One region of the Bacillus sp. XF8 genome, then DNA from elsewhere that is predicted to be linked to it. Evidence: riboswitches for the same ligand, from Rfam matches in the RefSeq annotation. Region 1 holds a riboswitch; each other region holds the start of a gene.

The links. Region 1 has a riboswitch for S-adenosylmethionine ahead of J4P91_RS16560 (cyclase family protein). Riboswitches for the same ligand answer to the same signal wherever they lie in the genome.
Region 2: linked by a shared signal. The riboswitch ahead of mtnW (2,3-diketo-5-methylthiopentyl-1-phosphate enolase) and the one ahead of J4P91_RS16560 (cyclase family protein) in region 1 are both predicted to bind S-adenosylmethionine.
Region 3: linked by a shared signal. The riboswitch ahead of J4P91_RS12295 (M20 family metallopeptidase) and the one ahead of J4P91_RS16560 (cyclase family protein) in region 1 are both predicted to bind S-adenosylmethionine.
Region 4: linked by a shared signal. The riboswitch ahead of mtnK (S-methyl-5-thioribose kinase) and the one ahead of J4P91_RS16560 (cyclase family protein) in region 1 are both predicted to bind S-adenosylmethionine.

Annotation. Positions count from the first base shown of each region.
Region 1 is NZ_JAGDQK010000025.1:55,314-63,666, forward strand. Features, by position in the region: gene desB (Delta(10) desaturase DesB) at 1-165, opposite strand, end outside; gene J4P91_RS16545 (FAD-dependent oxidoreductase) at 789-2,315, shown strand; gene J4P91_RS16550 (nucleotidyltransferase domain-containing protein) at 2,344-3,123, opposite strand; gene J4P91_RS16555 (PRK06851 family protein) at 3,280-4,389, opposite strand; SAM riboswitch class I at 4,542-4,654, shown strand; gene J4P91_RS16560 (cyclase family protein) at 4,743-5,378, shown strand; gene J4P91_RS16565 (hypothetical protein) at 5,395-5,778, opposite strand; gene J4P91_RS16570 (ATP-binding protein) at 6,016-7,242, opposite strand; gene J4P91_RS16575 (helix-turn-helix domain-containing protein) at 7,449-7,688, opposite strand; gene J4P91_RS16580 (hypothetical protein) at 7,880-8,248, shown strand.
Region 2 is NZ_JAGDQK010000004.1:72,025-80,377, reverse strand. Features, by position in the region: gene J4P91_RS04610 (sensor domain-containing diguanylate cyclase) at 1-966, shown strand, start outside; gene J4P91_RS04605 (serine hydrolase domain-containing protein) at 1,059-2,189, shown strand; gene J4P91_RS04600 (NAD(P)-dependent oxidoreductase) at 2,194-3,075, shown strand; gene J4P91_RS04595 (DUF3909 family protein) at 3,075-3,407, shown strand; gene J4P91_RS04590 (hypothetical protein) at 3,529-3,804, opposite strand; gene J4P91_RS04585 (cupin domain-containing protein) at 4,097-4,609, opposite strand; gene J4P91_RS04580 (methylthioribulose 1-phosphate dehydratase) at 4,587-5,225, opposite strand; gene J4P91_RS04575 (2-hydroxy-3-keto-5-methylthiopentenyl-1-phosphate phosphatase) at 5,222-5,881, opposite strand; gene mtnW (2,3-diketo-5-methylthiopentyl-1-phosphate enolase) at 5,878-7,122, opposite strand; SAM riboswitch class I at 7,187-7,292, opposite strand; gene J4P91_RS04565 (pyridoxal phosphate-dependent aminotransferase) at 7,345-8,353, opposite strand, start outside.
Region 3 is NZ_JAGDQK010000019.1:15,764-24,116, reverse strand. Features, by position in the region: gene cotS (spore coat putative kinase CotS) at 1-129, opposite strand, end outside; gene J4P91_RS12305 (glycosyltransferase family 4 protein) at 146-1,291, opposite strand; gene J4P91_RS12300 (spore coat kinase CotI) at 1,493-2,557, shown strand; gene J4P91_RS12295 (M20 family metallopeptidase) at 2,766-3,968, opposite strand; SAM riboswitch class I at 4,062-4,166, opposite strand; gene J4P91_RS12290 (AAA domain-containing protein) at 4,253-6,562, opposite strand; gene J4P91_RS12285 (VOC family protein) at 6,677-7,069, shown strand; gene cuyA (D-cysteate sulfo-lyase) at 7,182-8,177, opposite strand.
Region 4 is NZ_JAGDQK010000004.1:66,247-71,727, forward strand. Features, by position in the region: gene J4P91_RS04530 (DUF1129 domain-containing protein) at 1-610, opposite strand, end outside; gene J4P91_RS04535 (PadR family transcriptional regulator) at 610-942, opposite strand; gene J4P91_RS04540 (3-hydroxybutyrate dehydrogenase) at 1,108-1,884, shown strand; gene J4P91_RS04545 (YvrJ family protein) at 1,938-2,099, opposite strand; gene mtnA (S-methyl-5-thioribose-1-phosphate isomerase) at 2,176-3,231, opposite strand; gene mtnK (S-methyl-5-thioribose kinase) at 3,228-4,409, opposite strand; SAM riboswitch class I at 4,500-4,641, opposite strand; partial or broken gene J4P91_RS04560 (carbon-nitrogen family hydrolase) at 4,715-5,481, opposite strand, start outside.

The DNA.
Region 1 (8,353 bases):
CCACACATTCAAGTCGAATAAACCGATCGTTATTAATCCAGCTACCGCCACAAGTAAATAAGCCAGTCCACCAAACAAACGAGTTGGAACTGGTTTAAATGCTTTTTTTGGCAAATGCGGCGATACACGTGCTGCATACCATCCAAACGTATGAAGCTCCTTCATCCTTTTGCCCCTTTCTTATGCCGCGCTTACGCAACTTGCATAAATCAATTCTTGTTTCCAGATTGATAAAACTAGTTAATTACAAAAAGCATTTATAATAAGTAATTCATACTCACTCTACCGTCACTCATTTTTGCTTTTATTATCAATGAAAAACATTTCTCTTTTTACTCTTTATCAACCTTTCTACATGATGAATCATATCAATAGACTTTCTGTATTGTCAACAACTTTTATGACCTAGTAATAAAATGTGATTATATTTTTATAATAATATTTTATTTCACCAAAGAAAAAACATAGATTTTATATGCTTTTATCCGTTATATATATAAATACTTTAACATATAAGAAAATTAGCTTTATTCAAGAATAACTTATATATGAACAGAAATAATTCTTTATGAAATTGACTGTCATTTAAAATACGTTTATGACGAAACACGCGTTTTTTATTATACTAAAATAATTTTTACGTTTTTTAAATATTTATAACTTATTCTTAATTTCCTTCTGTTCACTGTACAGCATTCCCCTATTTTAAATAAAAAATAATCTACATGAATTTCATATAAATTGGAAAAATTAAGTAGTAAATTGTTTTAAAACAGGAGGGATATACGATGACAAATGATTCATTTCCCCAATTTCCAGAACCGTACTGGCGTGATTCTACTTCACTCCCTATTTTTCCAAAGCTATCAGAAAATATAAGAACAGAAGTTGCAATTATTGGCGCTGGAATTACAGGCATTACAACTGCTTATTTACTTGCAAAAGAGGGTATGAAAGTTGTTTTAATCGATTCCGAAAATATTTTAAATGGAACGACAGGCCATACAACTGCAAAGATTACTGCACAACATGACCTCATTTATGATGAACTGATTAATCATTTTGGAGCTGATCAAGCTCGGCTATACTATGAGGCAAACGAAAAAGCATTGCAATTTATTAAAGAAACAATCCAAACAAATAACATCGACTGCGACTTTACTGAAGAAGATGCCTACTTATATACAACTTGCAACGATGGATTACGGAAATTAACAAAAGAATACGAAGCTTATAAAAAGCTAAACATTCCTTGTGACTATACTCAATCCATTTCAATTCCTATCTCAGTTCAAGCAGCGCTTGCTATGAAAAATCAGGCACAGTTCCATCCTCTTCATTATTTAAAAAATCTTGTCGAACGTTTTATTGAAGCTGGCGGAACGATCTATGAGCAGACCACTGCAATCGATATTGAGAAAGGGTTCTATCCACAAGTTATTACAAAAGATGGCCATCGGATTACATGTGGATATGTCGTATCCTGTTCCCACTTTCCTTTCTATGATGCAACCAACTTTTTCTTCGCAAGAATGTATGCAGAGCGCTCCTACGTTCTCGCAATAAAGGCAAAGAATGATTATCCCGGAGGCATGTATTTAAGTATCGATAACCCTACACGTTCCTTACGCTACACAACAATGAATGGAGAAAAACTCATTCTCGTTGGTGGAGAAAGCCATAAAACAGGACAAGGAATTAATACGATGCTTCATTATGAAGCACTGCACTCTTTCGCGGAAGAAACATTTGGGATAGATGAAATTCCTTACAGATGGTCAACACAAGACTTAATTACTCTAGATAAATTGCCTTACATTGGTCATATTAATGAAAATAATCCAAACATATTCGTTGCAACAGGTTATCGTAAATGGGGTATGACATCTGGAACTGCTGCAGCACAATTACTAACAGCTTCAATTACAAAAACAGATAGCCCTTACAAAGAACTCTTTGCTCCATCACGATTCCATGCAGATCCAGATATAAAAACATTCCTGTCTCAAAACCTTGATGTGGCAAAACATTTGATTGAAGGCAAGTTAGAATTTGCTCTCCGTAAACCAGAAGACCTTGAAAACGGTGAAGGTGCAGTTGTAAGAGTTCACGGAAAACGTGCAGGTGCTTATAAAGACAAAGAGGGAAAATTACATATTGTTGATACGACCTGTACACACCTTGGCTGTGAAGTAGAATGGAACAGCGGTGATTGTACGTGGGATTGTCCTTGTCATGGCTCACGCTTTTCAATTGAGGGGGATGTAATTGAGGGGCCAGCAGAGAAACCACTGAAGCGGGTTGATGGAGAATAAAATTAGCTAAAATAAACAGAGCACCAATCTACTGGTGCTCTGTTCCTATTTCAAATAACATATCTCGAAACAAACCATTCAACATCTCAACTTCAATACCCTTTCCTTTTTCAATTCCCTTCACATACTCCTGATAGTACTTTATCTGCTCCTCCAAAAACTCATTTAATACCATAATTTTTGGACCAGCATCTAGCTCAACACCAGCTTTTTTCTTTATTAGTAAATCTTCAATTTCATTTAAAATTTTTTGTTCTAGTGAAAGTTCAGTAATTAATCGTTCAAATTCTACAGGCGGTAATGTCCCTTTCTCTTCTAACCACTTGCAAGCTAAAATAGGGCGCAATACGTAGAAGTACTTTTTCAACTTCACACTCTCTCCTTGTAGAAATTCACGATAGTTTTTTGAAGCCATATGTAAGTAGTGATAAATCGTTGCTTTTGGATCAAAATCGTTTTCGCTCATTTTCTGTAGGCGTTCTGGAAGAGTCGAGTTCTTAGAATAAAAAATTGGAGAGCGGATCCATTCTAATAGTGCTGGATTTGATTTTGCAAATAGCTGCAGTGCTTTTCTAATATCCCAACCACTTATATCTAAAGCATCACTAATTGGATACTCAATAACATCACGTTTTTCATTTACGGATAAATACCAATCTACTGGATGAATATATACAAATCTAACATCGTAATCACTATCTTTCGACGGGAATCCCCACGCACGGCTTCCAGATTCCACCGCAAATAAAATCTTTACATTATTCTCTTTCTCAATTCTCTCTAATTCCAATTGAATTTTTTCCCTCATATGTATCATCCTCATTTTCTGATCATTTCCCTGGAAATTCGACAAATATAATATACTTATTATTGAAGTGTCATTCTACTGCTAACATCGATATATCGAGAACTCTTTAGTATGTAAGGAAGCTGTCAGATCCTTCCTGACAGCTCTACAATCACTTCATTTTTGCTGCTCACTAACAAACTTGGCAATTCTCTCAAATTCACTCTGTATTTCGTCTTTATACGCATCTACTTTTGTAAAATCCATCGCAGTAATATAAATTCGTTCCAATTTATCTCGAACTGCTTTTGCTTTCGCTAAAAAAGACATCGCTTCACTCATTTTTGTTTTATATTGAATGGAAACATCGCGAATTTCTGTAGCATATTTTTCATCCGTTCCCGGAGTAACAATGAGATTATACATATCAATAATCTCATCACCTTCTCGCTCAGGAAAATATTCATGCGGTGCGGTGCTGTCAAAGATTGCAAAACCTAATTCTCTTACAATAATCATATCAAGGCTATTCGGGTCAAAGCCGCAATGATACACTTCAACTTCAAAACCTTTTTCTTCTGCTGCCGCTGCTAACTTTTTTAACATCGTTGATTTCCCTGACCCCGGGCGTCCTTTAATAAAATAACGATGCTGGATACCTTCTGTTAAATTTGGAACGAAATCAACCGCACCTTTTGGTGTTGCTGCCCCTAAGAAACGGCGCTTTACAACTGCTTGTTTTCCTTTGTTATCTGCGAATAACTTTTGTATAAGCTGATTTGTTAATTCATTCGCTTTTTGAAAATCAATATTATCAATATAAATTCTCTCCCAATCATCATGTATAGCTAATGCTTCTTTGAAACAAGCATATGCTGATTGAAATGCACCACTTGCTTCTGAAATATAACGTGTAATTTCATCTTTATGTTTTCTTAATTTCTCGGAATCCCATGCAACACCTAAGTTTACGTATTCTTCTACAACTCCAGGTGTTTTGGGCTCAACGACATGGGGTGCTGTTCCATCTACAATTCCTACTTTTAATTTTGGAATAATAACCCCATCGATGGATTTGTTATCAGAGGAACAATGCAAAAGTTCAATATCATATCCTCTTTCAGCCCACTCACGCCCAATTGCTTTCATCAGTGAGGATTTTCCTGTTCCTGGACCACCTTTCAAAATGAAAAGCCTTTCCAATCCACTTAAACTTTCCTCATATAAACTATAAAAACCTCTCGCTGTATTTCCTCCAGCATAATAATTTAAAATCTTCCCTGTCACTGCACTCACTCCTTTGCAGCAGTTTACTTACATAAGCTACCATATGCTGGAACCCTTAGTTGGGTGAATACCTATTGTCATTCTTGAAATAAAAAAGGAAATGAATTACAATAACAATAACAAAAAAATATGAATTTTAAAACTAAATAAATTTCTTATCGAGAGAGGCAGAGGGACTGGCCCTTTGAAGCCCGGCAACCTCAGTTTATATAAACTGAACAGGTGCTAAATCCTGCAAAATGCAATGCATTTTGGAAGATAAAACATGAATTTACATGCAAGTATGTAAAGCCTATCTTTCTTGATTTGAAAGATAGGCTTTTTATATTTTAAAAATTATTGGAGGTATCCCGATGAAAGTAATCGATTTATCACAAACATTCGAAAACAATATGTCTCAATTTCCTGGAACACCGCCGATTCATCTAGAACCTATTACAAGTGTTGAGGAGGCTGGATTTCAAGTCACAGATTTTCATTCAGTTGTTCACGTTGGTACACATTGCGATGCACCTGCCCATTTTATTTCAGGTGCAACAACAATTGATCAATTACCACTTGATCAGTTTGTAGGTGAAGCTATTCTAGTTGATGTAACACATGTACAAGAACGAAAATTGCCTAAGGAAGTATTACATGATGCTGGGGTAAAAGAAGGAGATATCGTCATTTTCCATTCTAATCTCTCAAACAACTGGAATACAGAAGCATATGAAAAAGAAGCCTTTTATCTTTCAGAAGAACTTGCTGAAGAATTAGTTAGATTAAAAGTAAAATCTGTCGGTTTAGATTTCATTTCTCCCGATGAAGTGACGACCGAAACATCACCAATTCATCATATTTTATTAGGGAATAATATTTACTTAATTGAAAACTTAACAAACTTAGACGCGATTAAAACGAAACGTTTCTTCTTTTCAGCGGCACCATTAAAAATTAAAAATAGTGATGGGGCATTTGCAAGAGCGTTTGCAGTTATTTTTGAATGAATGAAAAAAGCAGAGATCACCTTTGATCTCTGCTTCGATGTTTTCTATTTAAATTAAAGAAAAATTGTTCAATACGAGGACGAACCCATGCAAAATAATCTTTATCTTTCTTTTTCGTACAAATGATTTCTTCTCCGTCAACCATTCCAACAAGCTCTAGCTCTAACAATTGCCTCGTAAATTCTAGAATATTTACTTCTTCTTCTGGATATTCTTCCTTTAACTTCTCTTCGATTTCTCCTAATAAAAAGCCGTCACGCATCATTGCAAGTGCATCAATACAAAGTGGCGGCATTTCATATTTTTCGCCTGTAATTGTATCTTTTACAATATAATTCTTTTGCTCTTTCCGAAATTGAATAGTGTGTAAACATACAGCCGAATTTAATGTTAATTCCATCATACCACCTCTTTCATAATATCTGCATAGAAAAAAGGATGCGTGTGCACCCCTCTTTTTAATTCACGTAAAACAAAAAACTACAAACCGTTATATGAGCAAGAAGCTGCATACCGATATTTTTCTCCATTATAAACTAAGTGTTTTATAAAAAAAAGCATTCTCGAATCTTTTTATAAAATGTTTATATTTACACAACAAGAGCACTTTTCAGAAAAGTACTCTTGTTTCGAATTTCTATATAGTTGGCAATGTTATTTCTACTTTTGTGCCTTCGCAAACGTCACTTTCAAATTTGATATCCCCTTGATGTTCTGCAATAATTTTGTGTGTAATGATCAAGCCAAGACCAGTTCCATTCTCCTTTGTTGTATAAACAGCTTTTCCGAGTTTTTCTATTTTCTCACTATCCATACCGCATCCTTCATCCTGAATACAAATACAAACTTTTTCTTCAATCGTTTTAGATGCATAAATCTTTAAATTTCCACCATCCATCATAGATTCAATTCCGTTTTTCACAAGATTTATTACTACTTGCTTTAATTGTTTTTCATCACCATTTATATCAGGTAAGTCTTCATCTACCTGTATATAAATTTTTACAGCGTACTGCATTGCATAACTTTCCATCAATTGAATAACATATAACAAAATCTTTTGCATATCACACAATTGATAAGTTGTTGGTCTTGGCTTTCCAAGCAGCATTAATTCACTAACAAACTCATTGATTCTCTCAATTTCTTGTAGCATAATATCATAACTAGCAACATCAGTTGGATTACGTTCCTTTTGAATTTGAGTAAATCCTTTTAAAGCTGTTAACGGGTTTCGAATTTCATGTCCAATTGCTGTTGACATTTTTCCAATTAGCACCAGATTTTTAGTTTTCTCTATATCTTTTAGCGCTTTCACAACTGTACGAACATACGACTGAAACCTCTTTAATAAAGAGTGTGAAATGATGAAAAAAAAGATGCATAGCACTAGCGGAATGAAAACTTTCACATCTCTTAACAATAAAGCAAAAAAAGTATACTTACCAATTATACTGAGAGAGATTAAATAAAAGTATTTTTTATTCACAAAGACCGGTGCAAAAAGTATTAGAAATATTTCTACCATATTTCCATTTTCAAATACTCGATCTGTTTTTAAATAAATCATTAAATTATTTATAAAATCAATTAGCATATAGCCCATTAAGAACAAATATTTAACAGCATATGTATGCCCTATCTTTTGAAGATACATTGAAATTGGAAATAATAAACTTACAAAAATATATACCCAAAATCCTAGTCCACCTTCTGGCCACCCGACTTGTGCTTCATTTATATTCATTGCAGGATATATGTAATAATATATAATGTCATATACAAAGAAGATAATATAAAATAATAATAAAAATACCTTTAAAGCTTCTCTTTCTTCCTGAACTATGCTTTGAAATTTGTTCATATAAATACCTCTCTTAAGCGAAACAAAAGTATATTACATGTATTCGTATTATAATACTATACTTATGAAATTGCTTTTAGAACAATATGTACTCCTTTAAATATATTAAAATCCTTCTATTGTGCAATCAAAAAACGTTTCAAGATATTTACTCTTCACATCTTGAAACGTTTTTCTTATAATTCTGTATCATGGAGTATGATAACTTAATCCTCGTCTTTTACATCCATATCTTCTGGAATTGGCTCATTTAATATTTCTTCTACTAATTGCTTATATTTTTCCATTTGCTCTAAATGTGTATTGAACTGTTCTTTATTCAGCAAATATTGCTCACCGTCATACACCGCCCGAATTCGTTTTTGTTGAACTAATTCTTCAATATAAGATTCTGGAAGATTTAAATATTCCGCTGCTTCTTTTATCGTTATATACAATGGTTTCATTCCCTTATTATTTTTTCATATACAGCATTCATCTTACTTTATTATAGGATACTTTTGTAAACAAAATAAAAAGATTTTGTAAATACAAATCAAAAAGCAGGTAGATACATACCATATATTGTATAATAGTATAGTAAGCGTTTTTAAAATATAGATGGTATTTACCCATTTACACAAAGGAGAGTTAACATATGGCTACTCGTCACATCATTACAATGCTAGAGCAATCATTACAAGCTGAAACAGAGCACACTGCTTCTCATCTATCTAAAGTGTTACCACAAAGGATTCTTGAGCAAACAATGGCTGCAAACGAAGACACACACTACAACACAATTGGAGAATGGTATAAAAATCATTTCTTATTCCAGCAAGATGATTTTCTCTGGGCTAAATATGCCTACTATGATGCATATTGTGAGGCATTACAAAATCAAGGTCACCTAACAAAACGTGTGCGCCATATACTAGAGTCTGTGGCTAGAAAACATGGAAAACAATACATTGCTTCCGTGCAAAATATACAATTTCCTGATCACCATGCAAAAGGCACTGCATAATTTGCTAAGTTCCAGGATAAACGTAGCACAGTCAGCTCGGTCTCTAGAAGAATCCAAAAATAAAATGTTCACGTCTTCCTATCCCTTTTTTTCAAAAATAGATTC
Region 2 (8,353 bases), on a different contig from region 1:
CGAAATATTGTGATAGCTCCTGTTACACCACAGGCTGTGTTAGAAGAGGTAAACAAAAGCCTCTATCAATTAACACTATTGCAACAAGTGACTATTCAACAAGAGCTTCTTCAAATGATGTTTGATTTTCAAAATGATTTATTATTCATTTTAGAAGATGATGAGATCGTCGACTGTAATACGAACTTTTTGAGTTTTTTTGGATATGAAAATTTAGTTTCATATCATGAGAATCATATGATATTTGCGGAACATTTTATTCAAGAGCATGGATATTACGCAACAGATCACGATATAACTTGGCTCGATGATTCTTTAGCGCAAGCCAGAAAAATAAAAATGTATAATCATGAAGGCGAAGAGTTTGTTTTTTTATTACGTGCTGCATCTGTACCAGAAGATTTCTCTAGGTTTATTGTTAAGTGTACAGATATTACGGAATTAGATGAACTATATCAAGAACAAGAACAGCTTGCTGCAATTGATTCTTTAACAGAAATATATAATCGTTTGAAGTTTCAACAACTATTAGAAGAAAAATGGAAAAAAGAGAAACGAATGAATCAAACAATGGCAATTATTCTTTTTGATATAGACGATTTTAAAAAAGTGAATGACACATATGGTCATGATTTTGGTGATTTAGCATTAATTCAGTTAGCCGAACTTATGAAATCTAAAATAGCATCCCAGCATATTTTCGCACGGTGGAGCGGAGAAAAATTTATTATATTAGTAATCAATACGACGGAAAAAGAGGCCTTCCAAGTTGCTGAATCACTACGTTTTTTTATTGAAACGAAACAATTCTCGAGCATTTCGAAGTTAACCGCAAGTTTTGGAGTTGCTTTATATGAGCAAGGGATTACAAAAGAAGAATTGATGCAGCGAGCGGATATTGCTTTATATGAAGCGAAAAAAAATGGGAAAAACCAAGTGCGTTTATATAGAAAAGAAAAAATGTGAATTTTTCGCAACAAAGTGTTGCGATTTTTTTCTGTTGTCTGATAATAGAAAGAGGGGACCATTTATAACGAAGTAACTGCGGAGGTTTTTGAATGATAAAAAGATTTATTATGATGGTCTTCGGCTGCTTTATAGTATGCGGAATTGTGTACTACTTTTTTTATACGTCGGAGAAGCAAGAAGTGTCAACATCAAAGGTAACGCCTTCTGTTAAATCTGAATTACAGGATAATTTGGAAGAAAAAAAGGAACCGTCAATTGATTATGCTAGTGTGGCACAAAAGTTAGATCAATATTTAAAAAATAAAGATTTTAATGGAACGGTTCTTGTAACAGATAAAGATCATGTTGTGCTGAACAAAGGATATGGATATGCGGATGTTCAAAGTAAAATTGAAAATACGCCACAAACCAAATATCGAATTGGTTCAATTACTAAGACTGTTGTGGCAACATCAATTTTACAGTTGCAAGAGCAAGGAAAGTTAAATATTCAGGACAATGTAAATAAATATATTCCTGTATTTCCGGCAAATAAAAATATCACATTATATCACTTATTAACACATACTTCGGGTTTACCAGGGGAGGGAAAGGGAAAAGTAAATGCCGCGTCACGTTTAAATTTAGTTACGTGGATTGGAAAACAAAATGTAGAATTTCCACCGGGAACTGGCTGGAGGTATACGGATTATAATTATATGGTGTTGGCTTATATTATAGAAAATATAACTAAAAAGCCTTTAGGTGAATATATAAAGGAAAACATTTTTGAGCGAGCGAAAATGTATGAATCGGGCATGGGGAATATGGTGCCAGGAGATCAACATTTTACTAAAGGATATACAAAGAAAGATAATGTACTTGTACCTGCACCAAAATTGGCAATGGATTGGTTATATGGCTGTGGTGAGATGTATACTACAGTTGGAGATATGAAAAAGTTAGATGAAGCGATTATAAACGGAAAACTTCTTTCAGAGAAAAGTATACAAGCGATGTTTACACCTTCATCCGAAAAACAATATGCATTTAGTTTATATATTTACCATGATTATTTTCATAATCATGGTGTACTTGCTGGTTGGAATACATTTAATAATTTTAATAAAGATAAGGGAACATTTGTTGTTTTATTCTCAAATGTACAAAATAGCATAAATGATGATTTCAATAAGGAATTTCGAAAGATGGTAAGCGACTTATTAGAACAAAGGGGATGAGTGGATGAAACAAGTAATTTCATCAATTGGTTTTATAGGTACAGGTGTTATGGGGAAAAGTATGGTACAGCATTTATTACAAGGTGGCTATATAGTATATGTGTATAACCGTACGAAAGAAAAAGCAACTTCTTTATTAAAAGAAGGAGCGCATTGGTGTGATTCACCAAAAGAATTGGTGAAAAATGTAGATGTTGTTATGACGATGGTAGGGTATCCGCATGATGTAGAAGAAATCTATTTTGGAACAGAGGGAATTCTCGAACATGCAAATGAAGGTACAATTGCAATTGATTTTACAACATCTACACCAACACTAGCAAAGCGTATATATGAAGCTGGAAAAACAAAGAATGTACATACTCTAGATGCACCGGTATCGGGAGGAGATATTGGAGCGAAAGAAGGAAGACTTGCCATTATGATTGGTGGAGATCCAGAAGTATATGAAGTTTGTTTACCTTTATTTGAGAAACTCGGGGAAAACATTCAGCTACAAGGACCAGCAGGAAGTGGACAACATACAAAAATGTGTAATCAAATTGCGATCGCTTCTAATATGATAGGAGTTTGTGAAGCGGTAGCGTATGCAAAGAAAGCAGGTTTAGATCCAGATAAAGTACTAAAAAGTATTTCAACTGGAGCAGCTGGTAGTTGGTCATTAAGTAATTTAGCTCCGCGTATGCTAAAGGAAGACTTTGCGCCAGGGTTTTATGTAAAACATTTCATGAAGGACATGAAGATTGCATTAGATGAAGCTGAAAAGTTAGAATTACCTGTACCTGGATTAGCTCTAGCAAAAGAGCTATATAATGAATTAATAGAAGCGGGAGAAGAGGATAGTGGGACACAGGTTTTGTATAAGAAATATATGGGGGTAATATAATGGATTTAGAAAAATTTGATGGAATGATTGATGCTGTGCAGCGTGCAACCTGTATGCCAATTAATGATAAACAACAAGCAGCATTTAAACAAAAGTATGATTTTGAGCCAACATTTGAGTATGGACGTGATGAGAACGGTCATTATGTTATTCGAGCATCAAAGGAAATGCTAGAAGAAATGGAATTTTATTTAGCTTTAAAGTACGATCGTGAAGGAATCGATCTTTATATGCATGCTGAAATTGATGGAGTACGCTATGTATCTGTTAGTTATGGAGAAGATGCTCTTCATTTACAAGAACTATTTCAGTTTTTGGAAGATAATAAATAAAAAAGTCCTCATTTGAGGACTTTTTTATTATGTTTAAAATATTTTTTCGGAAAAGCTGGAAGTTAATTTTGAAAAGGCAGGCTATATTGAAGTAGATGTATGGTGAGGATATAGTAATGGATTATAAGCTAGAAGCACGACGAGAGCGTTCAATTGGAAATGGGATGATTTTAGCCATATGATTGTGACGGAATTGTTTTGTACGAGCGTGACGTAATATATATAATGCAAAGAGAATAGCAACAGGAATAGCGCCGAATAAACCAAAGAGTAAAGCGCTTACAGAAGATGCGACAAAACCTAGCATACCGATTTCTAATTCCTCCATAATTGCTCCAAGAATAGCAGGAATAGCTCCACAAGTAACCCCAAGTATAAGTGCTATAATTAAATTCATGTTCTTCCCCCTCTTTTTGCAGTTTTCTTTTCACTTCATTTTCTATTATTTGTATTATAACACAATTTAAACAGAATTTTCAGAAAAAGTTCAAAAAATGTTCAAATTTTATTGATAAATACACTTGATAAATTCTTAAATAAGGAGAAGGTTTGTGTAGTGTCGAAAAAAACAAAAAATCAGGCTTATTTCATATTTTTGAAATAAGCCTGTTCCATAGGAGGATGTATATATGTAGAGTGAATAAAAGGAAGGAAAAGGGGGTCCAATTCCTTTTATTCAACTAACTACCTTAATAAATAGGAACCCAGCCTTCCGTTGTAACAAAAATACGAATGGCTACAACTTGGCGATCATCTTGTAATGTGAAATAATGTCTTGCATTTTCAGGTACTGAGATAAGATCACCAGGTTTAAGTTCAACATCAAAGAAGTGCCCATCTTTACCTTCAATGGCAAAAATACCATGTCCGCTGACAATAAAACGAACTTCATCGTCAGTATGATGGTGCTCTCGTTTAAAGTTAATTAATAACTCATCAAGGTTAGGAGTTGCATTTGAAAGGGAAATAACATCATGTGCTTTATAACCTCGACGTTCTGAAACATCAGCAATTTCCTTAGAGAATACTGTTAAAATTTCTTTTTTGTTTTCATCAGTTAAGGAGTAGTTTTCTTTTAAATGAGCAGGAAGTTTTGAAATATCCCATTTCTCATATAAAACGCCTTCTCCTTGTAAAAATTGCTCTACTTCCACTTCATTTTCAATGCGAGTATTTATTTCATGAATATAAATTTGCGCCATGTGAAACGCCTCCTTGAATTGATAATAGTTTTATATGAAATTGGAATAAAAACTCATATGCTTCTAATCTTTTCTTTGCATCAAAGCTATCTTTTCCCCAAACGGTAATCCCATGGTTTCGGATTAATACAGCGCCTGAATCTTCACGGATATGCTTCTTGAATTTTTCCCCAAGTGAAGGAATGTGGGCATCATTTTCAATAATTGGGATGCGAATTGTTGCACCTTCTTCCCAAATATCAAGGGCTTTAATAATTTCTTGATTACGAAGAATAACTTCTTCGTTATATAAATTTGTGATGACGTTATTATCGGTTGTATGAACATGCAGGACACAACCAGCATTTGTATGGTTATAAATATGCGTATGCAATATGGTTTCGGCAGAAGGGCGTAAATCGGTCTCTAAGACTGGTTCTCCTTGATAATCTACCAATAGAAAATCATCAGGTGTTGTTTTTGTTTTATCCTTACCGCTTGCTGAAATAAGAAAGGTAAGTGGTTCGTGATTTACTTTTATAGAAATATTTCCACTTGTTGCTGGAAACCAGTTGCGACTCGTTAATTCCTTTTTTATTTCACTTAGGTTATGCCACTGACGAAAAAGTTGTTTCATAACTTTACCTCCAACAAGTGCCGTAATTCAGTTTGAATATCATAAAATGTTTCAAATGGTGTGTAAGGAATATGGTATTCTTCACATTTTGTAATAAGAAAATCTCGAGCAAATACCTTATCAGCTTGTTTGGCTGCTTGTAAATCTGTAATTGAGTCGCCTACTACAATATGAAAATCATTTTTAGAACTAAGGTTTCGAATTAATGTTGATTTACAAAGGCCACAATTATAATTACAATGTTCATCGCAAGGGTGTGGCCATTTTACTTCGATATATTTTTCGGAAAAATCAGTCGCGTTACAATAAATTCGGTTTTCTGGAACGAGTCCTTCCAAGAGGGGATGAACGAAGAAATCCATCCCTCCAGAAATAACATAAAAAGAAATGTTATTTTCATTTATAAACTGTAAAAATTCCTCAAAACCAGTGCGTATATTAGCTGTTTCTTTGAGGAATCTGATGATATTATCACGCAAAGTTGTTGGTAATAATTTAAAAAGTTGTGATACACCTTCTTGAATAGAAATGTCTTGTGATAAAATCTTTTGTTTTATTTCCTCAGCTTTTGGTGGTGCGAATTTTTCCATAATGGAAACGATATTATCGTTATTTGTAATGGTTCCATCAAAGTCACAGAAGATTTGAATACTCATATTTTCACCTCGCGAGATGGATTTCCCCATAATTGCAGTGCAGCATGTAAATCAGTGTTATCTACTTCATGCAATGGTGTTCGATGCAAAGCGGCATCAATTGCTGCTCGAAATGCTTTTCCGCCGCCTTGTGCACCGCTTGGATGACCGTGAATACCACCACCTGCGTTAATGACAACATCCTTGCCAAAATCGCGAAGGATAAATGGAACAAAACCAGGATGAATGCCAGCTGATGGAACAGGGAAGCTTCTTTTTAAAGCAGGGTCTTCTTTTGTTAGTGCCTCTGTAATAAGAAGCGCTTCCTCTTTTTCTAATGCAACACTGCCGTATGGTGATGGAAATAAAGAGAAATCTGCACCAGCATAACGAAGCAATTTTCCAAGTAACAATGGTGAAGAAAATCCGTATAATTTTGATGATGCATAAGCACCGCTAACAGCAGGATGCGCCATAATAGGAATTGAAATATTTTCATCTTCTGCAAGTGACTGGAGTACATCTAATCCGTACGCAAATACATTGAAGAGTAGGATATCTGCACCGTATTCGATTGCTCGTTTTGCATTTTCTTTTAAATCATACGTACGTCCTGTTAAATTTACTGCATATAAAGTTTTATGACCATATGTTTCGTATACAGACTGTAATACTTCTTTTCCTGCATGAATTCGTTTTGTGAGCGGTGTTAATGAATTTTCAAATAAGATTTCATCATCTTTTACAATATCTACACCGCCAATTGCTTGATCACGTAGTTGAGTTTTTAAATATCCGATATTGCGTCCGATCATTCCTTTGAAAATGCTCATTAGAAGTGGACGGTCGTGAATATGTAAGAGATTTCGAATTCCCTCAATGCCAAATTTAGAGCCAGGGAAATGTTCTTTTAAGTCATCTGAAAATGTTAAATCAATCAGTTTAACTTCGCCATCTAATGATAATTTTCCAAAAGTTGTTGTTAAAATAGCTGGTAAATCAGGGCTGAAATTTAGTGATGGATAATGAATTTTAATGAGTCCACGTGTTATTTTTTTTCCAAGATACGTATTTACATGTTCTTGTTCTTCCAACTCTTCGACATGAATGACGCTACCTTTATGTTGTTTTAATTGTTCTTGTAATAAGTGTGGTAAATGAGTCCATGAACCAATTGTCAAACCGAGAGCAATTTGCTCAGCCTTTTTCGCTAAATTATGGGAATCATCATGGATTAAATATGTTGCTGTTATTCCGCTCATTTTCATAACCTCCTAGTTAAATAAAAAAACCTCTCAGCTAAGGAGAGGTTTTTTTACAACCAGCTCCTTATCTGTCAGCGTAATGCTGCGAGAATTAGCACCGTGCCTACAATTGTAGATCGGTTGCCGGGTTTCGTCGGGCTCGTCCCTCCACCTGCTCTTGATAAGAAGTATTTAGAAATGTTAAAATTTTTTTGATATCTGAATTTTGACAGAGTTTTTTTAGGATGTCAATGGCTTTTTGAAAATTTTTAATTTCTGGATTCGTTGAATAGCTTCCTGTAATCGTTCTTCTGTATGTAATAACCCGATGCGAACGTAGCCTTCACCATGTTTGCCGAATCCGACTCCAGGTGCAACTGCTACATGTGCTTGTTCTAACAATAAGTCAGTAAATTGCTCCGATGTATAACCATCAGGAACGGGAAGCCATGCAAAAAATGATCCATTTGGTGCGACAACATCCCAGCCGATCGAACGGCAAGCTGTAATGAGTACATTTCTCCGTGCTTCATAGCGTTCAACCAATTCATTTACACAAGATTGTGAACTTAATAGTGCCTCGCGAGCCGCCTCTTGCACAGCACCAAAAATGCTTACATACATATGATCTTGTAGTAAATTGATCGTTTCAATTACACTTTCGTTACCGACAGCAAAGGCGATGCGCCAACCAGCCATATTAAATGTTTTTGATAGTGTATAAATTTCAATACCAACATCTTTGGCACCGTTTGCTTGTAAGAAGCTAGTTGGTTTGTTACCATCAAAGCCAATTGCTCCATAGGCAAAGTCGTGAACCACTAAAATATCGTTTTCATTTGCAAATGTAATTGTTTCTTCAAAGAACTCTTTTGATGCGACAGCACCAGTTGGATTGTTAGGATAATTTAAAAACATCAATTTTGCTTGTTTGGCAATAGAATCATTGATTTTATTGTAATCTGGTAAAAAATTATTTTCTGCTAACAATGGCATCGTCTCAAATTGTGCTTTTGCTAAAGCGACACCTGATAAATAGTCAGGATATCCTGGGTCAGGTACAAGAATTGTATCACCAGGGTTTGTAAAACAAAGCGGTAATTCAACCAGCCCTGCTTTACCACCAAATAAAATAGCAACTTCTGTTTTAGGGTTTACGTTGACTCCGTATTCACGTTCATAGAACGTCGCAACGGCTTTTTTTAAGCTTTCATGTCCGCGAAATGGCGGATATTTATGGTGAACTGCT
Region 3 (8,353 bases), on a different contig from region 1:
ATTCGTTTCTACTTCCCAAATCGTTCTTCCACTTCTACTTGAATGCAGCGTAACATTATTCGTCTCAAATGGATAATATCGAAGTACTCTATCTAAATGTTCATACTCTAATCCAGTTGTCTCTTCCAATTCACCTCATCCTTTCTTACTTCTTTCTGTACACTTCTTCATATACTCCAAGTAAATTCATAGCAACACGATCCCAACTAAAATCCTTCTCAACTTTTAATCGTCCAGTTCTTCCCATCTGTTCACCCTTACTTCTATTATTTAATAGAGCAATAATCTTTTCAGCATATGCATCAGGGTTCTCAAAATCATTTACAATAAAACCATTTTTCCCTTCATCTATTACTTCTGGATTACCGCCTCGGTTACTCGTAATAATAGGAAGTCCTGCAGCCATCGCTTCATAATGCACCCTAGCTAGTGGCTCTTGCCACTGAGAAGAACAAACAAAAAGATCTGACATCGCATAAAGAATTGGGATATCCTTCGGCTTTACAAATTTTATAAAAGTTACATGTTCTTTATACATCGCTCCTAATGTATACAAATGCTTCACATAATTATTTACGTTATCATCACCAAACCACTTTGAACCAATAAAAACCATCATAATATCCGGGTGCTGTTCAATAATTTTCGGAAGTGCTTGTAGCAAAAGATGAGGACCTTTTACTTTACTCAATCGACCAACAAATAAAACTACTTTTTTATTCTGTAAATTCAATTCTTTTTGAACAGACCTTCTAACTTCTTTCCCCCTCGCTGTCCAAGCAGGAGTATATTGATCTAAATCTACACCCGAATATACTGTTTTCGTCTTACTTGTCGCTGCTGGGAAACGAGAAGTAATTGTCTTACCGATATAATCACTAACTGTTACAATTTTTGAAACCACTGAAAGACATGTTTGGCCTTCCTCATCACTCATTTTTTCATATGCAAACATTTCATTATGCACACTTAATACAAATTTTGTCTTTGGTGCAGCATCGTATAAAACTTTCAGCCAGTTTGGACGATTACATAAATGAACTACATCATAATTTTCCTTGCGTAGATGCTCAATAATACGAGGAATATATTCATCTTCCGAAAAACGTATATACCGAACACCTTCTCTTTTTTCCAGCTCTTTTAAATTTGGATCATTTATTGAAATAACTGTCACATCTTTTCCTTTCGAAGCAATAATAGAAGCAACGGAATCTATATAAATTTGAATAGCTCCTCCTCGTATTGCTGGTACGGGTAGTTTTTCAGTAGATATTATCGCGATTTTCATACAAATACCCTCCATTTCATAAAAAATACAACCCTTTTCAACATATGTTACGAAAAATTCCTCACCATTGTGAGTTATCCAACACCCTTTTCCAAATTTCAAACACAAAATAGGTAAAACCTCTACTTTTTATCCTTAAAGGCGAATGGCTAGAACAACCAATTGCCCTGTACCATACAGTAATAAGAGAATGTATAAAGGATGGTGACATATTTGGAAAAACATACAGAAGAAGCAGAATATATATTATCGCCTGAAGAGGAGAACAGATTACTAACATTAGCCGAAACAATGATTCAAGATTGGGATATTACTGTAAATACAATTGAATTAATACAAGGAGGACAACTTGCTTTAGTATGGAAAATTCATACACCAGATGGACCTATGTGCTTAAAAAGAATTCATCGCCCAGAAAAGAAAGCGTTATTTTCTATTCATGCACAAGATTATCTTGCAAAAAAAGGAATGCGTGTTCCAAGTATTATTCCAAACAAAAATAATCAGTTGTATACAAAACATGGTCCATTTTTATTTGTTGGATACGAATGGATTGAGGGAAGGCCTTTTGAACTTACTATGCAAGAAGACCTTGAAATGATTATGAAGGGGTTAGCTGACTTTCATCTTTCGTCTATTGGTTACAAGCCACCACCAGGAGTGCCTATTTTCACTAAATTAGGACGTTGGCCAAACCATTATATCAAGAGATTTCAACAAATGGAGGTTTGGAAAAACCTAGCTCAAAATACTAAGGATGATCCATTTTCACAATTGTACTTAGCAGAAATTGACCCTTTTATTATAGAAGCAAAACATACACTTCAGCGACTATTAGATTCTGAATATCAAGCATGGACCACCCAATTACAAACAAGCCCCAACCTATGCCATCAAGATTACGGCACAGGAAACTCCCTTCTAGATCCTAACAATCAAATTTGGGTTATAGATTTAGATACAGTTTCTTTTGATCTTCCGATTCGTGACTTGCGTAAAATGATTATCCCTTTATTAGATACAACAGGAGTTTGGAACGATGATCAATTCAATATTATGATTAACGCTTATGAATCAATTTCTCCCCTAACAGCTGAACAGAAAAAAATCATGTTTATCGATATGCTATTTCCATATGAACTTTACGATGTAATTCGTGAAAGATACGTTAGAAAATCTCCTCTTCTTGCTGATGAACTTACCGGAGCTATGGAATATGAGAGAATAAAATCAACAGCTTTAAATACTTTAATTGAGAAATTTTAAAGATTAAAACTGTATCCAAACAATCACTCTTTCCCTTAATAAAATTCTTTATAAGCGATAATTCATTACCTTTACTCTGATATCTAATTATATTTGTCAAATAAGAGAATTAAGTGAAACTAAAAATAAGGAGCCTACCAAATAAGCGACAGGCTCCTTTCACTATCATTTTTCCAATAACCAAGGTCAAACCAATTATATTTCTGCATCATTGATTTCGCTGCGCTTCCTTAAATTCCTCCTTAATTTGATTAAGCGTTCCTTCTTCTGTAATTAATCGGTATGCTGTATAGGCTAATGCCTTCGCAGATGTAACCAATGCTTTGTCTCCCAGCTCTGAACGCGCCGCTTCTCGAAATTCATTCGTATGGGCAATTAAATTATCCGGCCCAATTTTGATATAAGGATGAATCGTTGGTACGACTTGACTCACATTTCCTGCATCTGTTGAACCGATTCCAAATCTCTCTTTACGATTTACATCTTCACCAAGTAGCTCCAATTCCTCCGCAACCACCTCATTAAATGTCTTCGTAACTAACAATTCATCTATTTCATTTTGAAACTGATTGATTTTTACTGTTGTTCCTGTTGCTAAAGCAGCTCCCTTAGCGATATTCCGTACCTTTTCAGTTACTTCAGCACATCTCTTACGTGTTGCTGCTCGGATAAAGAATCTCGCTGATGCATAATCTGGAATAATATTTGGTGCTTTTCCTCCTTCTGTAATGACACCATGAATTTTCACATCTGATGGAAGCTGTTGACGCAGTGCATTAATTCCATTGTAAAGCTGAATAATCGCATCTAATGCATTAATTCCTTCTTCTGGTGACGCTGCTGCATGTGCCGACTTTCCATAAAAATGAAAATCAAATGGATCAACTGCGAGTGACGGACTTGTCGTTGCTGTTTTTCCGCTCGGGTGAATCATAAGTGCTGCATCGATATTGTTAAACAAACCTGCCTTCACATAACTTGCTTTTGCACTTCCATTTGGACCACCTTCTTCTGCTGGTGTTCCAAATACAACGATTTCACCGCCAATTTCCTCAATTGTTTCTGATAACGCAACGGCTGCCGCAACGCTTATTGTTCCAATTAAATTATGACCACACGCATGACCTAATCCAGGCAAAGCGTCATACTCTGCTAAAAAGGCAATTGTAGGTCCATTTTCCCCAGAGCTTTTTCGTGCGATAAAACCTGTTTCATGTCCTGCTATATTGTGTTGAAGCTGAAATCCTGCACTCCCTAAAAGTAAACTTAATGTTCTAGATGCAAAGAATTCTTGATTACCGATTTCAGGATTCGCATGTATATCATGACTTGCTTTTAAGTATTTTTCTTTATTTCCTTCTATACTTTCCGTAATAATATTTCGGTGTGACGTTACTTGTTTTGTTGTCATTTTCCCCATTCCTCCTTTAAATTTACGCATAAAAAAACCTCTTTCTAAAAGATAGAAAGAGGCTTGAAAATACAAATTCAAAAATAGCCTTCTTTCTTATCTTTCAAGTCTTTCACTTGCTGGAATTGGCACAGTATTCGTATCGAATCCGCTGCCGAGGTTTCATAGGGCCAGTCCCTCCACCTCTCGTGATAAGAAAATCGTTTTTATTTTCACAAAATTATATTAAATTATTTTCATTCTAGTGTTATTCCGAGTAAATGTCAAGGAATTCCGATCTGATTTTAACGAATATCTAAAAACCCTTTTAAAACGCCAATCGTTTCAGGTGCATGTAATCTTGCACATATATAAGGGAATTCTGGACTTCCTTCAAACATCATTTGAGATGTTAAAGGCGCTCCTGCCCAAAAGATTTCATCATCAATTAATAAAAATGGCAGTGATTTATTTTGCCTTTGTATTCTCACATTTTTTAATGGAATTGGGCCATCACTATAGATTGTTACTTGCGCTGACGTACGCATTAACGCCTGCCATACTCTTTTATCTATCTGCCTTGTACTTGGAAGCGAAATAATAATTTTTTGTTTTGCTGATAAAATATCTTTTAATAATCCTTTTGGTTCTTCCAAATTCATTTGCATAAACCATCTCAAGCGTTTTGTAATTTTTCGTTCTAACAATGGACGCGATGTTGTACGATCGTATACATTTCCGTGTCTTTCTAAATGAGCAGTTAAGTGAGATAACGCTTGTTTTCTAGAAAGATTTTTCCGCATATACTGACAGTCTGATAACTGAATGAACTTCCCTCTCGCCCTCGTTACCGCAACGTTTACAAGACGATGATTCTTATGATCAAAGAATAGCACGCCAGGCCTTTCTTGCGGATAACTATCTACTGTATCAAATATCATCATGTCTCGTTCAGATCCTTGAAATTTATGAACTGTCGCTGCTAGAATAGGTGTATTTCGATACTTTGTTTTTTGCAAAATTTCTCTTATACACGTTGATAAAAAACGGGACTGCGCGCGATATGGGGTTACAACTCCAATAGATTGAACGCCATCTAACAATCCAATTAAAATCATTTGCATCGCAATCAACCCTGACATCATATTGAAACGTGAGCCAGAAGCTGCATCTTTTAACGAATAAGCTCCCATCAAACTTGTATCAAATAGAGCTGTCGCTTCGTTTGCAAACGGCTGTAATTTCGCTAAGTCTTTTCTTGCCGAAACAGATGGATGATCGAACACTCTATTCTTATAAATAAATGAGTTTGTAAATTTAGATATATCCGCATGCATACGTCTTTGTTCTTGCAGCATAAATAAATTTGGATGCGTTTCATAACTATTTACAGATTGGACAATGCCGGCATGATAAAACATATCTTCCCCTAGCCATTTTCTAACAAGCTCATGGTTTGCCATCGCAATTGGTGGCAACTGTAAAAAATCACCACAAACGACAATTCTTTTTCCAAGAGAAGCCGCTAAGGCAATTTGAGGTACATAGGCCATACTTACTTCATCCACAACAATTAAATCAAATGTTCGTTCATAAATAAGAGAATCAATTGCACATTTGGATAGTGTTGCACCAATTACCTGTGCATTTTCAATATATTCTCTTTCTACTTCTTTAATCTTCGCTCTTTGTTTTCTAAGATCGCCTTCAATTTCTTGCATACGTTTTTTATCAGAAGAAGTTGCTTCATACGATAATATTTTTTGACGAAGATCTTGGCGCATTTCTTCTAAATAAAGCTTTTCTTCCCCCCATGATCCATTCGTCGTTTCCACTAATCTAGAAGCTAACAACGTTTCATGATTACGTATATGTTCATGTTGACTAAATCCATACCGGACAATTTCTCCTGGTGTCCACTTTCCTTTCTTTTCTATTTGCTTTGTTACTTCACTCATTAATACATCCACTGCTGCATTACTATGAGCTAGTACAAGTACCGATTTTCCTTTTTGATAATGCGCCGAAATAATGCGTGATAAATTATAAGACTTCCCTGTTCCCGGTGGTCCCCAAACATATGTCGCCCTATTATAAAAAGAACGATATGCAAGTTCATTCTTCGGATTTTTCATCTTTTCCATATGCTTTGGTGTGCTCTTTCCATCTAAAAGACGTCTTACCCGCTGACGCTTTTGTTTATCTTTTCGTATTTCTTTCAACCGCTCTTGCAGTTGTTCTAATAACTGCCATGGCTCACTATATAAAGTAGCTTCTCTTATTTCACCTTGTATATAATCATTTAATTTCAGTTCGATTTCTAATCCATGTACAGATAGCACTTCTCCTGTTGCTTCCTCACCATCAAATTCAATTCGAATTGGTGTTCCATCAGGTAGACTTACTTCCGAAATAAGCTGAAATACATAAACCGTACTCTCATAATCTGTATATAAAAAACGGCCATTTATAATAGATAATTTGCTGCCGCCTATCGTTTTCCAATGTTTAATTTCATATGCTAACGCTTGATGCCACTCTTTCATCGTTTCCGTTAATGAAGGAGTTTGCGAAGTTGTGTTCATCCTTTTGTCTCCTTCCTTCTCTCCAAACATACTTTCTCACTATATCATAGAACACGATAAAATTTGTAAGGTTTTTATCTTGCTTATTTTCTTAATTTTCAATATTATGATACATATGAAATTTATGGAAAGAAGGAATTCATCATGCCAGTAAGACGAATTGAACATGTTGGGCTCATGGTTGCAAACTTAGAAACATCGATCTCATTTTACGAAAAAGTTGTTGGACTCAAACTGATAAAACGTATGGGACATCCAGATCCAAACTTAAAACTCGCTTTTTTAGGTGTAGAGGAATCACAAGAAACAATTGTTGAATTAATAGAAGGCTATAATCCCTCTCTTCCTGCAGAAGGAAAAGTACATCATATTTGCTTCAAAGTGGATTCACTAGAAGATGAAATTAAGAGACTGAAGAAGTTACAGGTAACTTTTTTATTAACAGGGGAAATTGAAACATTACCTGATGGAACACGTTATATTTTCTTCTCTGGTCCTGATGGAGAGTGGATAGAGTTTTTTGAGACGGAGCGATAAAGTGAAACTTCCATTTCACAGGACAAAAAGTCAGCACCAGATAGTGTCCGGTGCTGACTTCTACTAATACTATATCATTTTTCTTTTTTTATCCTAATTGTATGATTAATCCTTAGGAAAAAAGCGATGTATTCGCATATAACGCCGGTGAACCACCTGAGTGTACAAATAAAATATTATCTTCCTTCTTAAATGTATCTTTACGGATTAAATCAATAAGTCCAGCTGCCGCTTTACCTGTATATACTGGATCAAGTAAAATTCCTTCTGTTTTTGCGAATAGCTGAACAGCTTCAACCATCTCAGGTGTTGGTAAGGCGTATCCTGGTCCAACGTACTCATCGAAACATGTAACAGCCTCACGAGGAATAAAGTTTGGAATCCCAACGTGTGCTGAAGTTTCTTTTACAAGCTGAAATACTTTTTCTTCCTGCTCAGCTTTTCCTCGGCTTACATTAATTCCAATTACCGGTATTCCGCTTTGACTTCCATAAAATCCAGTTATCAAACCAGAATGCATGCCCCCACTACCACTTACACAAACAACAGCATCGAAATTGATTCCTTCATTAAAGGACTGCGCTAAGATTTCCTGAGCGCACGCAATGTATCCCATTGCACCAGTAGGGTTTGATCCTCCAACTGGAATGATATAAGGTGAATGTCCTTTTTCCGTTACCTCTTTCGCTACTTTTTGCATCTCATCCATAAGGTCCGTCCCGTTCGACACAACAATTACATTCTCAGCACCTAGTAAGTGGTATAAAAAGTAGTTACCGTTGAAATCTGGCTTAGAATCTTCCTCAAGCCCCTCTTCAAGTACAAGGATACATTTCATTTTTTCTTTCACAGCAGCTGCTAACGTTAAACGACAATGATTAGATTGAATACCTCCGCATGTAATTAACGTATCTGCTCCTTTTGCTTGTGCATCCGCCACAAGGAACTCTAATTTTCTTGTTTTATTTCCACCAGCCGTTAAACCAAGTAAATCATCTCGTTTAAAATAAATAGAAGGTCCCCCAAGAGCTTCAGAAAAGTGATTTAATTTTTCAATTGGCGTATATGATTCTGTGTATTTCTTTCTAGGAAATTTTGCTAAATTCATATTAACTCTCCTTCTGTATGTAAGATCAAAATTTTAATTCAAATGTCCATTAAACATCATCTATTCATTAATATAGCTTTAAAAAGTCTTCAGTAATTAGACAACCTCAATGAATCTTTATCTCGAATTATTTTCCGGAAACATTTCTCAGTATACTTGATTCAGCATAATAAATC
Region 4 (5,481 bases), on a different contig from region 1:
AATATAAAACTTTAAACCACCCTTCAAAATGCACATTTGTAATTACTGTTACTATGAAAATTACGCCAGCTATCATATAGCCTTGCAACTGAGTTAATCCAATCATCCGTGTAGGATACATCATATCGAGTATAATTACTGCCCCTAATAAAAACATTGGAATTACCATCAATAAAACTTGAATAAACCATTGTTTTATAAACCCTATCCGAAAGGCCATTTTCCGAAAAGCTATATTAGGTGCTACAAGTACAATCATTAATGCCATACCATACCCAATACATTGAACGAATGAAATCTGTAATTGCCCGTTATCATTTACAATTAAAATAGAGGCAATAATCCAAAACGAAACAATATTCATCACTGTATATCCGATTTGTTTCCAGCTCTCTCTTCGATCTTTTTCCATTACTTTAACAAGTTCATTTGCATATTCTTTCGGTGAGCTTCCAAAAATATCTTGCACGCTTTTCCCTTCATTCTCGCCTTCCATTAAATGTAGTTCAGCGTCCTCTAAAAAACTCTCAGCATCACTTTCTTTTATACCCTTTGCTGTTAAAAACACTCTCATATTCAATAAGAAACTTCTTGCTTCAGTAGATAGCATTATCTTCGTCTCCCCTTCCCTTTCAACAGACGCTCTACACTACTTTGCATCGCTTCCCAGCGATCCATAAACTCATCTAGTGCATCTTCACCTTTTTCTGTTAATGTATAATATTTTCGCTTTGGACCAGATGGAGATTCCTTCATTGTACTTGTTATTAATCCTTCCTTTTGCATCCGTATTAATAACGGATAAATACTTCCTTCACTTGCCATTGTGAAACCATACTTGGCTAGCTTTTCACTCATTTCATAGCCATATATTTCGCCTTCAGAAATGATGCCAAGGAGACACCCTTCTAAAATCCCTTTCAGCATTTGACTTTTCGACATAATCCGAATCCTCCCTCTACCTTGTTTTACAAGATAGATAAGCGTAAGTATCTTACTTTACAAAATAGTCCGATATATCTTTTCCAAATCTTTGCAGGATTTTCATTGCATTCCCTCTAAATAGAGCAATAAGACAAATCTTATATATAAGGGAGTGCTCTCATCATGCTTTCAAATCGTGTCGTCTTTTTAACAGGTGCTGCAAGTGGAATAGGTTATGAAATGGGAAATGCTTTTGCGAAAGAAGGAGCAAAAGTGGTGATTAGTGATCGCCTTGAAGATCGTGCGAAGGAAGCGGCTGAACAATTATGCAGGAAAGGATATGAAGCAATAGGACTAAGATGTGATGTTACATCTGAGCAAGAAATATCCGAAGCTATTTCTGAAACTGTTACAAAATTCGGCTCACTTGATGTATTAATAAATAATGCTGGTATGCAACACGTCTCGCCAATTGAAGAATTCCCAACCGATAAGTTTGAACTTCTTATTAAAATTATGCAAATTGCACCTTTTATCGCAATAAAACATGCTTTTCCAATTATGAAAAAGCAAAAGTATGGACGCATTATTAATGTTGCCTCTATTAATGGACTCGTCGGCTTCGCTGGAAAAGCTGCCTATAATAGTGCGAAACATGGTGTAATTGGTTTAACAAAGGTTGCCGCTTTAGAGGGAGCTACACATGGGATTACAGTAAATGCGCTCTGCCCCGGCTATGTTGATACACCGCTTGTTCGAAACCAACTCCAAGATTTAGCAACAACAAGAAATGTTCCACTAGAGCGTGTATTAGAAGATGTTATTTATCCACTCGTACCACAAAAACGATTGCTAGCTGTAGAGGAAATTGCTGACTATGCTTTATTTTTAGCAAGTGAAAAAACAAAAGGAATAACTGGTCAGGCTGTTGTCATTGATGGAGGCTATACAGCACAGTAGCTGTTCTTAATTATGAAAAAGGCTTATGCCCTAGGGCGCATAAGCCTTTTTCTTCACTTCGTTTCATGCGGAGCTTCATATCTTGTCATCTGTTGTGGTAATTTCTCTATCGCAACAATTACACCATCTAATTTACTTTCAATACGATGCAATAAATATAGCGTTACAACAATTGGAAACCCAACATTACCGATCATAGATATCCATTCCTCCATCTATTTCCCCTCCTTTCTTTTAAATAAATAAGCAAAAGAAAGGAAATCGGGCAGTAAAAAAACAAGCTACTACACATTAGCTTGTTTTTTCAAATAATGAAGCAATCTCTACAGCATAATCCCCTTGTAAAATTCCCTTTTCAGTAATAATTCCAGTAATAAGACTATAAGGAGTTACATCAAATGCAGGATTATATACACCAACGCCCTCTGGAGCAATTCGTTTCCCAAAAACCTTTGTAACTTCAGCTTCATCGCGTTCTTCAATCACAATTTCAGCTCCTGTTTTCTTCGTAATATCAAATGTAGAAAGCGGAGCCGCAACATAGAAAGGAATATGAAAATATTTTGCTAGTATAGCTAAATTTAAAGTTCCTATTTTATTTGCTGTATCACCATTTGCAACAATTCGATCTGCTCCTACAATGATAGCAGCAATATTTTTTGTTCGAATCGCTTGGGCTGCCATATTGTCTGTAATGAGCGTTACATCAATACCAGCTTGTTGCAATTCCCATGCAGTAAGACGTGCTCCTTGCAAAACAGGTCTTGTTTCACATGCATAAGCGTGTAAATTCAGCCCACGCTCTTTTCCAATATAAAATGGGGCTAGTGCTGTTCCGTAACGGGCAGTAGCTATACTTCCAGCATTACAAATCGTCAAAACACGGTCACCATCTTTAAACTTAGTTAAAGCATGCTCCCCAATACTACGGCATACATTTTCATCTTCCTGCTGAATTTTGAGCGCCTCTTCCTCTAGTATTTTTCTTGCTTCTTTAATTGTTGTTGCTTTCTTAATAGCGATACTCATACGATCAATTGCCCAAAATAAATTAACAGCTGTCGGACGTGAGGTTGCTAAATAATTACAATCTCTTTTAAAATTTTTTTCAAAGTCAGTGATATTCGTAACACTATATTTTTTTGCTGCAAGTGCTAAACCAAAAGCCGCCGTAATACCAATTGCAGGTGCTCCGCGCACTTCTAACATCACAATACTTTTCCACACATCTTCAATAGTTGTTAATGTTTTATATTCTACAACATGCGGTAATCTCGTTTGATTTAATAACGCAATAGAATCTCCCTTCCAGCTTATGGAGCGCGGAACGGCAACTATCGTACTCATGCTTTTACCTCCCCTGATACAATATATTGAAATAATGTTTGGAATAAGCGGATATCCGCACTTATCGTTTTATGTAACAATAATTCTCGCCCTAAATATAATGCATGTTTTTTAGCTTGAATTCTTCGATTCTCATCCTTAATTCCATCTAGATCTGCCACATGTGCCAATCCAATTGTTCGACGAATGATCTCGCAACCAGTAAAACCAACTGCATCACTAAAAATATTTTGCAGTACAAGTGCTAACCATTGTTTCTCTTTCGTATATGCTTCTACGCCTTCTAGTAACCATAACTTTGTAAATACTTCGACGAAACTATTCCATGTTTTTTCAATATGATAGAATAAGATATTTCGTTTCTCTTCTTCTCTTGATAACGCATTTAATAATAGATTTGCTATGAATTGACCTAGATCAAATCCTAATGGACCATATGTTGCAAATTCCGGATCAATTACCTTCGTTTCCGAAGATGATGAAAAAATACTACCTGTATGTAAATCTCCATGAATTAATGCTTCTTTTCTCGTTAAAAATTTATATTTATACTGCGCTACCTGTAACTTCAATTTCTTATCACACCAAAGTTCGTCTAATACAGGCTGCAATTCTTTCTCATAATCGTTTGTATCATAATTTCCAAACGGATCTGTAAACACAAGATCTTCTGTAATTTTGCAAAGATCAGGATTGACAAACTTTCCATCTAACACCCTTTTCTCTTCTGCTAATAGACCAAAATCTGAAGTATAAAAAAGAACGTATGCTAAAAAGCGGCCAATATGCCTAGATAAAAGCGGATAGTCTTCCCCTTCAATCAATCCTTTACGAGTAATTGTAAGAGCTGATAAATCTTCCATTACTGTCACAGCTAATTCTTCATCATGACCATATACTTTCGGAACATATTCTGGGACATATTTTGCAAAAACTTGCAATGCTTGACTTTCAATGGTGGCTCTTCTTAACGAAAGTGGCCAGCTTTCTCCAACGACTTTTGCATATGGAAGAGCTTGTTTTACAATGATACCGCGTTCCCCATCATGAAGCTGGAATACATAATTTAAATTTCCATCTCCTATTTCATAACAAGTTACCTTTGCATTTTCCTCAAAATATCCATGCTCTTTTACATACTGAACTGCTGTTTCTTCTGTTAATGAACGATATCCCATTTTCTTATCCCCCTTTTTTAATTCAGAGGTTTTTCATCATAAGAAAAACCTCTTTCCATGAAGAAAGAGGTTTGAAGTTTAGCTTCTCCCCTCTTATCTGTCAGAAAGCTATCCTTTCTGCTGGAATTAGCACCGTGCCTTTTTGGCGCATAAGCGCCCCATCTCACAATGGTATTACGGTCGGTTGCTGGGTTTCATCGGGCCAAATCCCTCCACCTGCTCTTGATAAGAGTTATAAAATTTATTTGAATTTTTAACTTTCTGCTACAGACTATAACAAGAATAAAAATCACTTGTCAACATTTTTATTTATACAATTCTGGACGTCGATCAGCAAAAACAGGAATTCCCTTACGTACTTCCTTAATTTTTTCTAAGTTTAGCTTCCCATGTAAAATCGATTCTTCTTCTCCTGCTTCTGCTACAATTTCTCCCCATGGATCAACAATAAGAGAGTGTCCAGCAAACACATTATTTGGATCCTCTCCTGCTCTATTACATGCAACCACATAACATTGATTTTCAACCGCTCTCGCTTGAAGAAGTAAACGCCAATGAGCTAAGCGAACAAGCGGCCACTCTGCTACAACGAATAATACATTTACCCCTCTTACAGTATGAACACGCATCCATTCTGGAAAACGAATATCGTAACAAATCACACCACCGCACTGCACACCATCCAATGTAAATTCTCCTGTTTCATCACCTGCTATTAAATAGTTATGTTCATTCATCAACTGGAATAAATGAACTTTACTATACTCATTTTGCAGTTTCCCCTCACGATTCACTGTATACATCGTATTCGTAACACCATGCTTTGTTTGCTTCGCAATAGAACCACCAACAATATTCACACCATATTGCTGTGCCCATTCTGAAAGAAGCTGCTTTGTTTGAATCCCCTCCCCGTCTGCAATTTCCGGCAGTCTTTCTAGGTCATAACCAGTCGTCCAAAGTTCTGGTAATACGATAACGTCCGGCTTTCCTTGCATCGCTTCTCCTATTTTTTTCTTTGCATTTTCAATATTTGTGTTCACATCACCAAAAGCAATATCCATTTGAATAC